Regions from separate parts of the Mesorhizobium sp. M0802 genome, predicted to be linked through region 3. Evidence: predicted binding sites of a transcription regulator. Region 3 holds the regulator's gene; each other region holds the start of a gene.
What was found. Region 3 encodes PhoB, which activates phosphate uptake and scavenging genes when phosphate is short. Its sites were predicted from a motif close to TGTCATNNANCTGTCAT; they were not measured.
Positions count from the first base shown of each region.

Region 1 (4,149 bases), on a different contig from region 3:
CCGGCATGGAAATGGGCCGGCGTTTCCCAAACGACCCCGAAATCATGCTGCCGATCCTGAAAAAGGCCGACGTGACGCTGTGCGGCGGCTGGTTCTCAGGCACGCTGGTCGATGAGGACATGGGCAAGAACAAGGATCGCATCCAGCCGATGATCGACCTGTTCAAGGCGGTGAATGCGCCTTGCATCGTCTATGGCGAGGTCGGCCGCTCGATCCAGGGTGATCGCTCCAGGCCTCTCGCCACCAAGCCGAAATTGTCCAACGACGAGATGAGGGCCTATGCCAGGCGCCTCACCGAATTCGGCGAATGGTGCGCCGAGCAACGCATGCCGCTGTCCTATCACCATCACATGGCGGCAGTGGTCGAGACCGAGCCGGAGCTCGATGCCTTCATGCGCCATTCCGGCGAAGGCATTCCGTTGCTGCTCGATGCAGGGCATCTCGCCTTTGCCGGTGGCGACGTGCTGCGCGCCATCGACAACCACCACAAGCGGATCAGCCATGTCCATGTGAAGGATGTGCGCATGGGCGTGATCGACGGGCTCGACCGCACAAAGCAGTCCTTTCTCGACGCCGTGGCGCTCGGTGCCTTCACGGTGCCTGGCGACGGTTCGCTCGATTTCGGCGCCATCGTGCAGCGCTTCGCCGACCATGGCTATGAAGGCTGGTTCGTCGTCGAGGCCGAGCAGGACCCGAAGAAGAACCCGCCGCTCAAGATGGCGCAGGTCGGCCACAAGGAATTGATGCGGGTGATGACGGCGGCCGGCTACACGGTGGAAACGCAGGGTTTTCCCAATGCCTGAGGCGATCCGATGAAGGATTACGAGCACCCGTTCTTCCGGCCGCTGTGGCGGCGCGTTGCCGTCGTCGCCGTCTGCGTGATCTGGGCCGGAATAGAATTCGCCTCCGGCACCCCATTCTGGGGCATCATTGCGCTCGGCTTTGCCGCCTACGCCGTCTGGCAGTTCTTCTATCTTTACAAGCCGGTGGAGGAGAGCAAGGCTGCGCCTGATCGACCGAAGACCGGCGAAGCGAAGGCGGACGCCGAACCGAAGGAATGAAGCGGCCGTGGCTCGGAAGGGCTTGCGGGTCGGACACTGGACACCTGGCGTATCGCCTACGTCGGTGATTGGCCGGAACGTCCCTCGCTTCGTCATCCTAGGGTCTTCGCGACGGAGCTTCGCTCCTGCTTCGCCCTAGGATGACGAAGTTGAGAGGCCGACCTCGAAGACATGCGATAGGAGAGACAAAACATGTCGAAACTGCTCGTCAAAGCCGACAAGGGCCATGGCCGCGTCGCGCATGTCACGCCCAACAGCGCCGGCTGGACCTATGTCGGCTTCGACCTGCACCGTTTGAAGCCCGGCGAAAACGCCTCGGGTAAGACGGGCGGTCGCGAAGTCTGCCTGGTGTTCGTCACCGGCAAGGGCACGGCCAAGGCCGGCGGCCGGGAACTTGGCCTGCTCGGCGAGCGCATGTCGCCCTTCGAGGGCAAGCCGTGGTCGGTCTATATTCCTGAGGGGTCGGATTGGTCGGTCACCGCCGACACCGATCTCGAGCTCGCGGTCTGCTCGGCGCCGGGCCTGGGCGGCGGCTTGCCCGTTCGCGTCATCGTCCCGGACGACCTCGGTCAGGAAGTGCGTGGCAAAGGCACCAACACCCGCTACGTCACCAACATATTGCCTGAGGGTAAGCCGGCCGACTCGCTGCTGGTGGTCGAGGTCATCACGCCCGGCGGCCACACATCGAGCTACCCGCCGCACAAGCACGACCAGGACAATCTGCCTGCCGAATCCTATCTTGAGGAAACCTACTACCACCGCCTCAATCCGCCGCAGGGCTTCGCCTTCCAGCGCGTCTACACCGACGCCGACAAGACCGGCGCCCGCGAGCTGGACGAAGCCATGGCGATCGAGGACGGCGATGTCGTGCTGGTGCCCAAGGGCTATCACCCCTGCGCCGCCTGCCACGGCTACGACCTCTATTACCTCAACGTCATGGCCGGGCCGAAGCGGACGTGGAAGTTCCACAATGCGCCCGAGCACGAGTGGCTGATGAAGGCCTGATCGGCCTTCGCTTGCGGCGGATGCTGTTGGTCCAGCAGGAAAAAATCGTCGGCTAACGATCCATGGGGTCGATTTGCCTTCGAAAACCCGCATAAGCTTCGTCAATCCGTCATGGAAATCACTTATGGCAGCGGGCTAGTGCATGTCGCCCAAAAGTGCGCAGCTTTTTTGGGATGACGACATGCAGCAAATTAAAGACTTAAAGCGCGTCGCGCCATCGGTTCGGTTTCGGCGCGCTTTAAGGAGGATTTTCGATGCGCTACGCCATCTATTTCACCCCGAGGCAGGACGAGCCGTTGGCGCGGATCGCCGCCAACTGGCTGGGCCGCGATCCCTTTGGCGCCGCCACCAGGCCGGTCGAGGCGGTGGGCGAGCTGTCGGCGGCCGAAGTCGCCTTTCACACCGCATCGGCGCGGCGCTACGGTTTTCATGCGACGCTGAAAGCGCCCTTCCGGTTGGCCGCCAACGAAACCGAAAGCTCGCTGCGCGCGGCGCTGGACGCCTTTGCCGAAGCAACACCGACCGTCACCATCCCGCGCCTGGTCGTCAGCCAGATCGATGGTTTCTTCGCTTTGGTGCCGGAAGGCCCGCTGCCGCCGCTCAACCGTTTCGCCGATGATGTCGTGCTTAGCTTCGACCGTTTTCGCGCGCCGCTCACCGAAGCGGAAATCGAACGGCGCAGCCCGGATTCGCTGAAGCCGGCCGAGTTCCGCAATCTCTGTCAGTGGGGTTATCCCTACGTGTTCGAGACCTTTCGCTTCCACATGACGCTGTCCGGCCGGGCCGGGCCGCAGGAAAGCCAACGTCTGCGCGCGGCAATTGACAGCCTGTTCGCCGATGTGCTGCAGCAGCCGGTGCTGGTGGATGCGCTGACGCTGTTCGTCGAAACCGAACCGGGCGCTCCGTTCATGGTGCTTTCGCATCATGCGCTCGGCCGCCGCGCTGCCCGAAAAACCGCCTGACCGCAATTCGTCCGAGTAACGAGGGACCGCCTGAATGACCGCCGAAACTGTTCTCCACAACGCCCGCATCGTGCTTGCCGACGAGATCGTCGAAGGGTCGCTCGTGCTGCGCGACGGTTTTATCTCCGGCGTCGACGCCGGCACCGGCCACACCGGCGGGAGCATGGGCGGCGAGGACATGGGCGGCGACTACATCATTCCCGGCCTGGTCGAGCTGCACACTGACCATCTCGAAGGCCACTATGCGCCGCGCCCGAAAGTGCGCTGGAACCCGATCGCCGCCGTCCTTGCCCATGACGCGCAGGTGGCCACCGCCGGCATCACCACCGTCCTCGACGCGTTGCGTGTCGGCATGGACGAGGACGCGGATATTACCTCCGACGACATCCGCAAGCTCGCCGGCGCGATCGAGGACAGCGTCGCGAAAGACCGGTTGCGGGCCGACCATTTCCTGCACCTGCGCTGCGAGGTCTCGGCGCCGGATTGCTTGCGGGCTTTCGCCAATTTCGATGGCGACGAGCGGGTCAAGCTGGCCTCGCTGATGGACCATGCGCCGGGACAGCGTCAGTTCGTCAATCTCGAGACCTACGCCCATTACTATCAGCGCAAGCTGAAATTGACCGATCGCGACTTCCAATTGTTCTGCGAAAAGCGGATGTCGGAATCGGCGAAGAATTCGGGACCGAACCGGGTGGCGATATCAGCCGCCTGCAACGAGCGGGGCATTGTGCTGGCGAGCCATGACGACGCCACATCAGGCCATGTCGACGAGGCGATCGAGCAGGGCGTGCGCGTCGCGGAATTCCCGACCACGCTGGAAGCCGCCAAGGCCTCGAAGGATGCCGGGCTCGGCGTACTGATGGGCGCGCCCAACGTCATGCGCGGCTCCTCGCATTCGGGCAATGTCTCGGCCCGCACGCTGGCCGGCGACGGCCTGCTCGACATATTGTCGTCCGACTACATTCCCTTCAGCCTGATCCAGTCGGCCTTCTTCCTCGGCGACGTCGTCGAGGGCATTTCCCTGCCGCAGGCGGTTGCGATGGTGTCGAAGAATCCGGCCGAGGCGATCGGCCTCGACGACCGCGGCGTCATCGAACAGGGCCGCCGCGCCGATCTGGTGC
Region 1 is NZ_JAMYOY010000018.1:73,527-77,675, forward strand. It holds gene iolE (myo-inosose-2 dehydratase) at 1-803, shown strand, start outside; gene NKI10_RS23325 (hypothetical protein) at 813-1,061, shown strand; gene iolB (5-deoxy-glucuronate isomerase) at 1,254-2,066, shown strand; gene NKI10_RS23335 (DUF1045 domain-containing protein) at 2,321-3,028, shown strand; gene NKI10_RS23340 (alpha-D-ribose 1-methylphosphonate 5-triphosphate diphosphatase) at 3,063-4,149, shown strand, end outside.
Region 1: a site for PhoB is predicted at 2,163-2,179, ahead of NKI10_RS23335 (DUF1045 domain-containing protein). Genes of this name have one in related genera too.

Region 2 (4,149 bases), on a different contig from region 3:
GAGGCGGGCCGGGATTTGCGCCCGGTTGTCGAGGCGATGGGGTTTTGGGGCCAGAAATGGGTCGAGGCCAGGCTGTCGCTCAAAAACCTCGATCCGTCGCTGCTGATGTGGGACATGCGGCGCAATCTGAACCCCAGTCCGCTGCCGGACGGGCGCACCGTGATACAATTCCTGTACCATGACCTGCCGGCGTCAAAACGATCGTGGTGGCTGATCGTCGAAAAGCAGGGCGAGGTCGATCTTTGCTGGTACGATCCGGGCTTCGACGTCGATCTCTACGTCTCGACCGATCTGTGCACCATGACCTCGATCTGGATGGGGCTGACGACAGTTCACAAGGAACGCGACAAGATCAGCCTGACCGGCGATCTCGACGTCGCCGGCAAGATGCAGATCTGGCTTGGGCTCAGCCCGTTTGCGGTGATGCCGAAGCGCGTGGCGGCTTGAGGTCCCTGCGCATTCCACAGATCGGCTTGCCTCTAAAATACTAGTTGCAAAATGCAATCAGTTTGAATACTGATTGCAAATCACAACTGGTCATCAAAGGGAGTCTTCCATGTCCAAACTCCGCGTCAATGCCTTCACCTTGTCGCTCGACGGTTTCGGCGCCGGTCCTGACCAGGACCTGCAAAATCCGCTCGGCGTTGGTGGCGAAGATCTGCACAAATGGATGACCGGCACCCGCACCTTCCACGAGATGGTCGGCAAGGATGGCGGCAGCACCGATGTGGACGACCGGTTCACCGTCCGCAGCTTCGACAATGTCGGCGCCTGGATCCTCGGCCGCAACATGTTCGGTCCAATCCGCGGCGAATGGCCAGACGAGAGCTGGAAAGGCTGGTGGGGCGACAACCCGCCCTATCATGTGCCGACCTTCGTGCTGACCCACTACGAGCGCGACTCCATTGTGATGGAAGGCGGCACCATTTTCCACTTCGTTACCGGCGGCATCCACGCCGCGCTCGAACAAGCAAAGGCCGCGGCCGGCGGCAAGGATGTCCGCGTCGGCGGCGGCGTTTCCACCATCCGGCAATATCTGCAAGAGAAGCTCATTGACGAGTTGCATCTGGCGGTGTCGCCGGTGTTGCTCGGGAGGGGCGAGAGCCTGTTTGCCGGGCTGGATATGCTGAAGCTGGGTTACCAGTGCACCGAGCAGGTGGCGACAGCGCTCGCCACGCATGTGACGATCAAGCGGGTGTAAGCCTCATTTGGGAAAATTGCGATCCGTCGCGCCCCCTCTGTCCTTCCGGACATCTCCCCCACGCCGGGGGAGATCGGATGTCGCGCCGGCTTTCGCCACTCATCAACGTAGCAAGAAGGGCGCCATCGGCGAAGCTGCCAATCTCCCCCCTTGTGGGGGAGATGTCCGGCAGGACAGAGGGGGGCGCGAAAGAATGCCGTCCTCTCGTGTCTTCAATTGCGAAGACGCTCAATACTTCTCCGGCACGTAAAGCTCGCGCGGCAGGACCTGGCGCTCGTACTCCGGGTTGAACACCCGCTCGGGCAGCGTGATTTCTTCGTGCGGCACGTCCTCATAGGGCAGCTGTTTGAGGAGATGGTCGATGCAGTTCAGCCGCGCCCGCTTCTTGTCGTTGCCTTCGACGATGTACCACGGTGCCTCTGGGATGTTGGTGCGGGCGAACGTCTCTTCCTTGGCCTTGGTGTACTGCTCCCAGCGCACGCGCGACTGCAGGTCCATCGGCGACAGCTTCCACTGCTTCATCGGATCGTGGATGCGCATCATGAAGCGCATCTGCTGTTCCTCGTCGGTGATCGAGAACCAGTATTTGACCAGGGTGACGCCGGAGCGGACCAGCATGCGCTCGAACTCCGGCACATCGCGGAAGAACTCTTCGACCTGATCGGGTTCGGCAAAGCCCATCACCCGCTCGACGCCGGAGCGGTTGTACCAGGAGCGGTCGAACAGCACGATCTCGCCGCCGGCCGGCAGATGCGGCACGTAGCGCTGGAAATACCACTGCGATTTTTCGCGCTCGGTCGGCGCCGGCAGCGCAACGACGCGGCAGATGCGCGGGTTGAGGCGCTGGGTGATGCGCTTTATGACGCCGCCCTTGCCGGCGGAATCGCGGCCTTCGAAAACCACCACCAGCTTCTTCTTGTGGTAGGCGACCCAGGACTGCAGCTTGATCAGTTCCGACTGCAAGCCGATCAGGTCGCGGAAATACTGCATGCGATCGATCGACGGCGGATGCGCGCTCTTGTAGATCTTGGCGATCTCCAGCGACAGCGCCGGCTCCGACATTTCCAGCTCATAGTCCTCATCGAGCGTGTCGGCGAGTTCGGCTTCCAGCCAATCCCTGGCCGGAGAATTCTGCTTTAACTCAGTCATTTCCACTGCTCCGCTTGCCGGCTGACATAAAACCCTGAGCCGACTCGATATAGGCCGGCAATGACGGTTTTATTGCAAGCCGCCGGCCAGCCGGTGATCACTGCAAACCAGCGAGCATTGCCGATCCATCGCCCTGGGATGGCGACAAGCCGCTCAAATTGTCCTACAAATGGCGGACCCGTTCGGGCTTCCCCGCCCTTTCCTGCTAAAACCGCCTCCCCACCAAAACTACGAGGATCTGACATGGAATACCGCACGCTTGGCCGTTCCGGCTTGAAAGTTTCGGCGCTGACCTTGGGAACCATGACCTTCGGCGGCAGCGGGCCGTTCGCTGCCGTCGGCAATTCCGATCTCGCGGAGGCCTCGCGCATCATCGACACTTGCATCGATGCCGGCATCAATCTCATCGACACCGCCAATGTCTATTCCAACGGTCTGTCGGAAGAGATCATCGGCGAGGCGCTGGGCGGCAAGCGCAAGAACGACGTGCTGATCGCCTCCAAGGCGCGCATGCGGATCGGCAAGGGCCCCAATGACGAAGGCCTGTCGCGCCATCATCTGATCCGCGAATGCGAGAAGAGCCTGAAGCGCCTCAGGACCGATGTCATCGACATCTATTTCCTGCACGAATGGGACGGCGCGACGCCGCTCGAGGAAACCATCTCCGCGCTCGACACGCTGGTTGCCCAGGGCAAAATCCGCTATGTCGGCTGCTCCAACTATTCCGGCTGGCAGGTCATGAAGGCGCTGGGCATCAGCGACAGCCAGCACCAGCCGCGTTTCGTCACCCAGCAGATCCACTACACGCTGGAAGCACGCGAGGCCGAGTATGAGCTCTTGCCGATCTCGGTCGACCAGGGCCTTGGCGTGCTGGTGTGGAGCCCGCTCGCCGGCGGCCTGCTGTCGGGCAAATACCGCCGCGACAGTCCGACGGCGCGCCAGATCGGCGGCTGGTCGGAACCGCCGATCCGCGACGAAGACCGGCTCTGGCGGATTGTCGACGTGCTGGTCGATATCGGCGCGGCACGCGGCCTTTCGGCGGCCCAGGTGGCGCTGGCCTGGCTGCTTGGCCGGCCGGCCGTCAGCTCGCTGGTGATCGGGGCGCGCAACGAAGCCCAGTTGAAAGACAATCTCGCCGCGGCAAGCCTGACGCTGTCCTTTGATGAACGCCAGCGTCTCGATGCCGTCAGCCGGCCGCCGGTGCTCTATCCCTACTGGCACCAGCAGTTTACGGCGAAGGACCGCTTCGGCCCGGCCGATCTGGTTATGGACCGCAGCGTCATCTGACTTAAGGGCGCCGGAGGCCGCTAGCCCGCGATAAACCGCCAGACCTGCGGATCGGGCTCGATCTGGCCGCTGAGCACGAAATATTTGTAGAGCACGAGCAGGCAGATCGCCTGCTCGGCCCGCTCGTCGGCGAATTTGCGGCAATAGGCGTTGGCCGCCGCAACGATGCGCTGGGCCTCGGCCGGATGTTTCTCGAGATGGTGCACGCGCTCGGCCAGATCGCTGAAGTCGGGCGCCAGCGGCACATAATGGACATCGGGCTCGAGCTGCCCTTCCGCGAACCAGGTCTCATAGGTCGGCGGCGGCATCAGGCAGAGCGAGTTCGAGCTCATGATCCATTTCAGATTGGTCGCGACATCATTGCCTTCGAGCGAGATGATATAGCGGTAGCGGCGCTGCTGATCGATGCTGAGATAGGGCTTGCGGTATTCCGCAGGTGCTGTCGCCCTCGGCGTGCCGACATCGCAGAACGGCAGATTGCGGGCTGCATCCAGCAACAAGGTGCGGATCGG
Region 2 is NZ_JAMYOY010000009.1:64,328-68,476, reverse strand. It holds gene NKI10_RS14760 (winged helix-turn-helix transcriptional regulator) at 1-447, shown strand, start outside; gene NKI10_RS14755 (dihydrofolate reductase family protein) at 557-1,201, shown strand; gene ppk2 (polyphosphate kinase 2) at 1,430-2,350, opposite strand; gene NKI10_RS14745 (aldo/keto reductase) at 2,594-3,637, shown strand; gene NKI10_RS14740 (glycosyl transferase family 90) at 3,658-4,149, opposite strand, start outside.
Region 2: a site for PhoB is predicted at 2,411-2,427, ahead of ppk2 (polyphosphate kinase 2). Genes of this name have one in related genera too.

Region 3 (4,149 bases):
CCGGGCCGGCCAGCCGTCGCGGACCGAGATTGCGGCGACCACCGGCCTCAGCCACTCGACCATATCGGCAATCTCGTCTGATCTGATTCAAGAAGGCATCCTGATTGAAGGCAAACCTGGCGAGACCGGCGCACTGAAACGCGGCCGGCCGCAGGTCGGCCTTGGCCTCAATCCGGAAGCGGCGGCGGTGATGACCGTGGTGCTGTCGCTGAACTTCCTCTCCGTCACCGTCATCGACTATGCCGGCCAGGTGGTCGCGGAAGAACAGCGCCGGCTCGACACGCTGACCATGCCGCGCGACGAACTGATCGGCGAATGCGTAGCAATCGTCCGGCGGCGTCTCGAGGACCCGGACCTGGACGTCCAGAGCATCGCCCGCATTGCCATGGGCATCCAGGGCATCACCGATTCGCAGGCGCGGGCCATGCTGTGGTCGCCAATCACGCCACTGACCGACATTGCCTTCGCCGACATGTTGGAAGCGGAATTCGGCATTCCGGCCACCATGGAGAACGACTGCAATATGATGGCGGTGGCGCTGCAATGGCGCCAGCCCGAGCGCTACCGCGACAATTTTATCGCCATCCTCTTGTCGCACGGCATCGGCATGGGACTGGTGCTGAAAGGCGAACTGTTCACCGGCACCCATTCCTCGGGCGGCGAGTTCGGCCACATGATCCACCGTCCGGGCGGCGCGCTCTGCCGCTGCGGGCGGCGCGGCTGCGTCGAGGCCTATGCCGGAAACTACGCCATCTGGCGCAGCGCCAAAATGATGGGCGAGGATGCCGAGCCGGTCGATATCGGCGACGTTGATATGCGCGCACTCGCCGCGCGCGCCCGCGAAACCGACGGCCCGGAGCGCGAAGCCTATCGCAAGGCCGGCGAGGCGCTCGGCTTCGGCCTCGGCAGCCTGTTTGCGCTGATCGATCCGGCACCCGTCGCCATGGTCGGCGTCAGCGCCGCCGCCTTCGACTTGATCGAACCGGCATTGCGCGAAGCGATCGCCCAGACCGCCGGCGGCCAGCACTCGAAATCGATCTCCTTCGACACCGAGCCCAACGAGCTGCCGCTGATCCGCGAAGGCTGTGCCATGCGCGCGCTCGGCTTCGTCGATCAGGAGATTTTCGCGCCGGGCATTCAGGCCAAATCCGGCAAGCATGTCGCCTGAATGGCCGGCAACGGCGCGACGCGCAGCATCCTAGTCTTCCCTGATCGCGTAGCCGGCGCCGCGAATGGTACGGATGACATCCGGCATGCGGCCGTTGTTGACCGCTTTGCGTAAGCGCCCGACATGGACGTCGACGGTTCGCTCGTCGATATAGATCGTCTCGCCCCAGACATTGTCGAGCAGTTGGCTGCGCGAGAACACGCGGCCGGGATGGCGCATCATGAATTCGAGCAGCCGGAACTCGGTCGGTCCGAGCCTGATCTCGCTCTTCTTGCGGTAGACACGGTGCGACTCGCGGTCGAGCACGATGTCGCCGACCTTGAGCACGCTGGACAGCACTTCCGGCTTGGCCCGGCGCAGCAGCGCCTTCACGCGCGCCATGAACTCCGGCGTCGAGAATGGCTTGACCAGATAGTCGTCGGCGCCGGTGGACAGGCCGCGCACGCGATCGCTTTCCTCACCGCGCGCGGTCAGCATGATGATCGGCAGCCGCTCGGTTTCGGGCCGCACTCTAAGCCGCCGGCAGAGCTCGATGCCGGAGACAGCCGGCACCATCCAGTCGAGCACCAGGAGATCGGGCACGTTTTCCTGCAGGCGGATCTCGGCCTCGTCCCCGCGTGTCACCACCTCGACCTGATAGCCTTCGGATTCGAGGTTGTAGCGGAGGAGCACGCCTAGCGGCTCCTCGTCCTCCACGACCATGATGCGTGGCGCGATCATAGGCAGTTCACCCTCATCAGGCCGGCGTGGCCATCGCCGTCTCGTCCTGCTTCGGACGATTGGCGGGCAATTGCTGGCCCGTCAGCACATAATACGCATTTTCGGCGATGTTGGTGACATGATCGCCGATGCGCTCAAGATTCTTGGCGCAGAACAAGAGATGCGTGCAGGCGGTGATGTTGCGAGGGTCTTCCATCATGTAGGTCAAAAGCTCACGAAACACGGACGTGTATTTGACGTCGATGCGCTCGTCGTCATTCCTGAGTTTTGCAAGAGCTGCCGCATGGGTGGCGGCATATTCCTCGACGACGCCTTGCACCTGGATCAGCACCAGTTGCGCCATGGCATCGATGGAGTGCGAGAGGTCGCGCGGCGTGACGCTCAAGCCCACGGTGCCGACGCGTTTGGCGATGTTCTTGGCGAGATCGCCGATGCGCTCGAGGTCGCCCGCCATGCGGATCGAGCCGACCACGGCGCGCAGATCGTTGGCCATCGGCTGGCGCTTGGCGATCAGCGTGATGGCGCGGTCGTCCAGTTCGCGCTGGCGCGCATCCATGATGGCGTCGTCGGAAACGACACGCTGTGCCAGCGCATTGTCCGAATTGAGCAGCGCCCTGGTCGAGCCGCTGACCATCGAGCCGGCCAGATCGCCCATGTCGCGGATCAGCTTACTGATCTGCCCGAGCTCTTCATCGAAGGAGGCGACGGTATGTTCACCCATGATCTTGGTCCTCGTGCCTGAAAATTCACCCGCCGGACGGCTCAGCCGAAGCGGCCGGTAATGTAGTCCTGGGTGCGCTTGTCGTCGGGGTTGGTGAACATCTTGTCGGTGGCGCCCTCCTCGACGAGATAGCCGAGATGGAACATCGCCGTGCGCTGCGAGACGCGCGCCGCCTGCTGCATCGAATGGGTGACGATGACGATCGTGTAGTTCTGGCGCAGCTCGTCTATCAGCTCCTCGACACGGGCGGTGGCGATCGGATCGAGCGCCGAGCAGGGCTCGTCCATCAGGATCACCTCCGGCGACACGGCGATGGCGCGCGCGATGCACAGGCGCTGCTGCTGGCCGCCGGACAGGCCGGTGCCGGGCTCCTGCAGGCGGTCCTTGACCTCGTTCCAGATCGCCGCCTTCTTCAGGCTCTGCTCGACGATCTGGTCCATGTCGGACTTGCGCTTGGCCAGCCCATGGATGCGCGGGCCGTAGGCGACGTTCTCGTAGATGGACTTCGGGAACGGGTTGGGTTTCTGGAACACCATGCCGACGCGTGCGCGCAGTTCGACGACATCGATGTTCTTGTCGTAGATGTCGTCTTCATCGAGCGTGATCTTGCCGGTCACCCGCGCCGAATCGATGGTGTCGTTCATGCGGTTGAGGCAGCGCAAGAAGGTCGACTTGCCGCAGCCGGAGGGGCCGATCAGCGCCGTCACCTGGTTCTGGCGGACGTCGAGATTGACGTCGAACAACGCCTGCTTGTCGCCGTAGAACACGCCGACCTTGTCGCCGCGCATCTTGATGACTTCGTTCGACTTGGCGTTCATTTTGTCGCCCACTGCATTTTCAAGGGACTGTTCGGTCATGATGTTCATACCAAATTGCCTTTTTTCTACCAGCGCCGCTCGAACCGGCGCCGGAGCACGATCGCGGTGATGTTCATGGCCATGAGGAAGACGAGCAGGATGATGATGGCGCCGGACATGCGCTCGACAAAAGCGCGCTCAGCCTCGTTTGCCCACATATAGATCTGAACCGGCAGCGCGGTCGCCGGATCGAAAGGCGTCGTCGGATAATCGGCGACGAAAGCGACCATGCCGATCAAGAGCAGCGGTGCTGTCTCGCCGAGCGCACGCGCCAGGCCGATGATGGTGCCGGTAAGGATGCCTGGGGCGGCAAGCGGCAGGATGTGATGGAACACCATCTGCATCTTGGAGGCGCCGAGACCTAGGGCCGCCGAGCGGATCGACGGCGGCACCGCGGCGAGGGCGGCGCGCGTGGCGATGATTATGGTCGGCAATGTCATCAAGGTCAGCACCAGGCCGCCGACGAAGGAAGCCGAGCGCGGCATGCCGAGGAAGTTGATGAACACGGCAAGGCCAAGCAGACCGAAGACGATCGACGGCACCGCCGCGAGATTGTTGATGTTGACTTCGATCAGGTCCGTAAAGCGGTTCTTCTTGGCGAATTCCTCGAGATAGATCGAGGCGGCGACGCCGATCGGCAGCGCCAGCAACAGCACGATCACCATCATGTAGAACGAGCCGAT
Region 3 is NZ_JAMYOY010000004.1:324,594-328,742, reverse strand. It holds gene NKI10_RS09710 (ROK family protein) at 1-1,168, shown strand, start outside; gene phoB (phosphate regulon transcriptional regulator PhoB) at 1,199-1,888, opposite strand; gene phoU (phosphate signaling complex protein PhoU) at 1,905-2,609, opposite strand; gene pstB (phosphate ABC transporter ATP-binding protein PstB) at 2,651-3,475, opposite strand; gene pstA (phosphate ABC transporter permease PstA) at 3,493-4,149, opposite strand, start outside.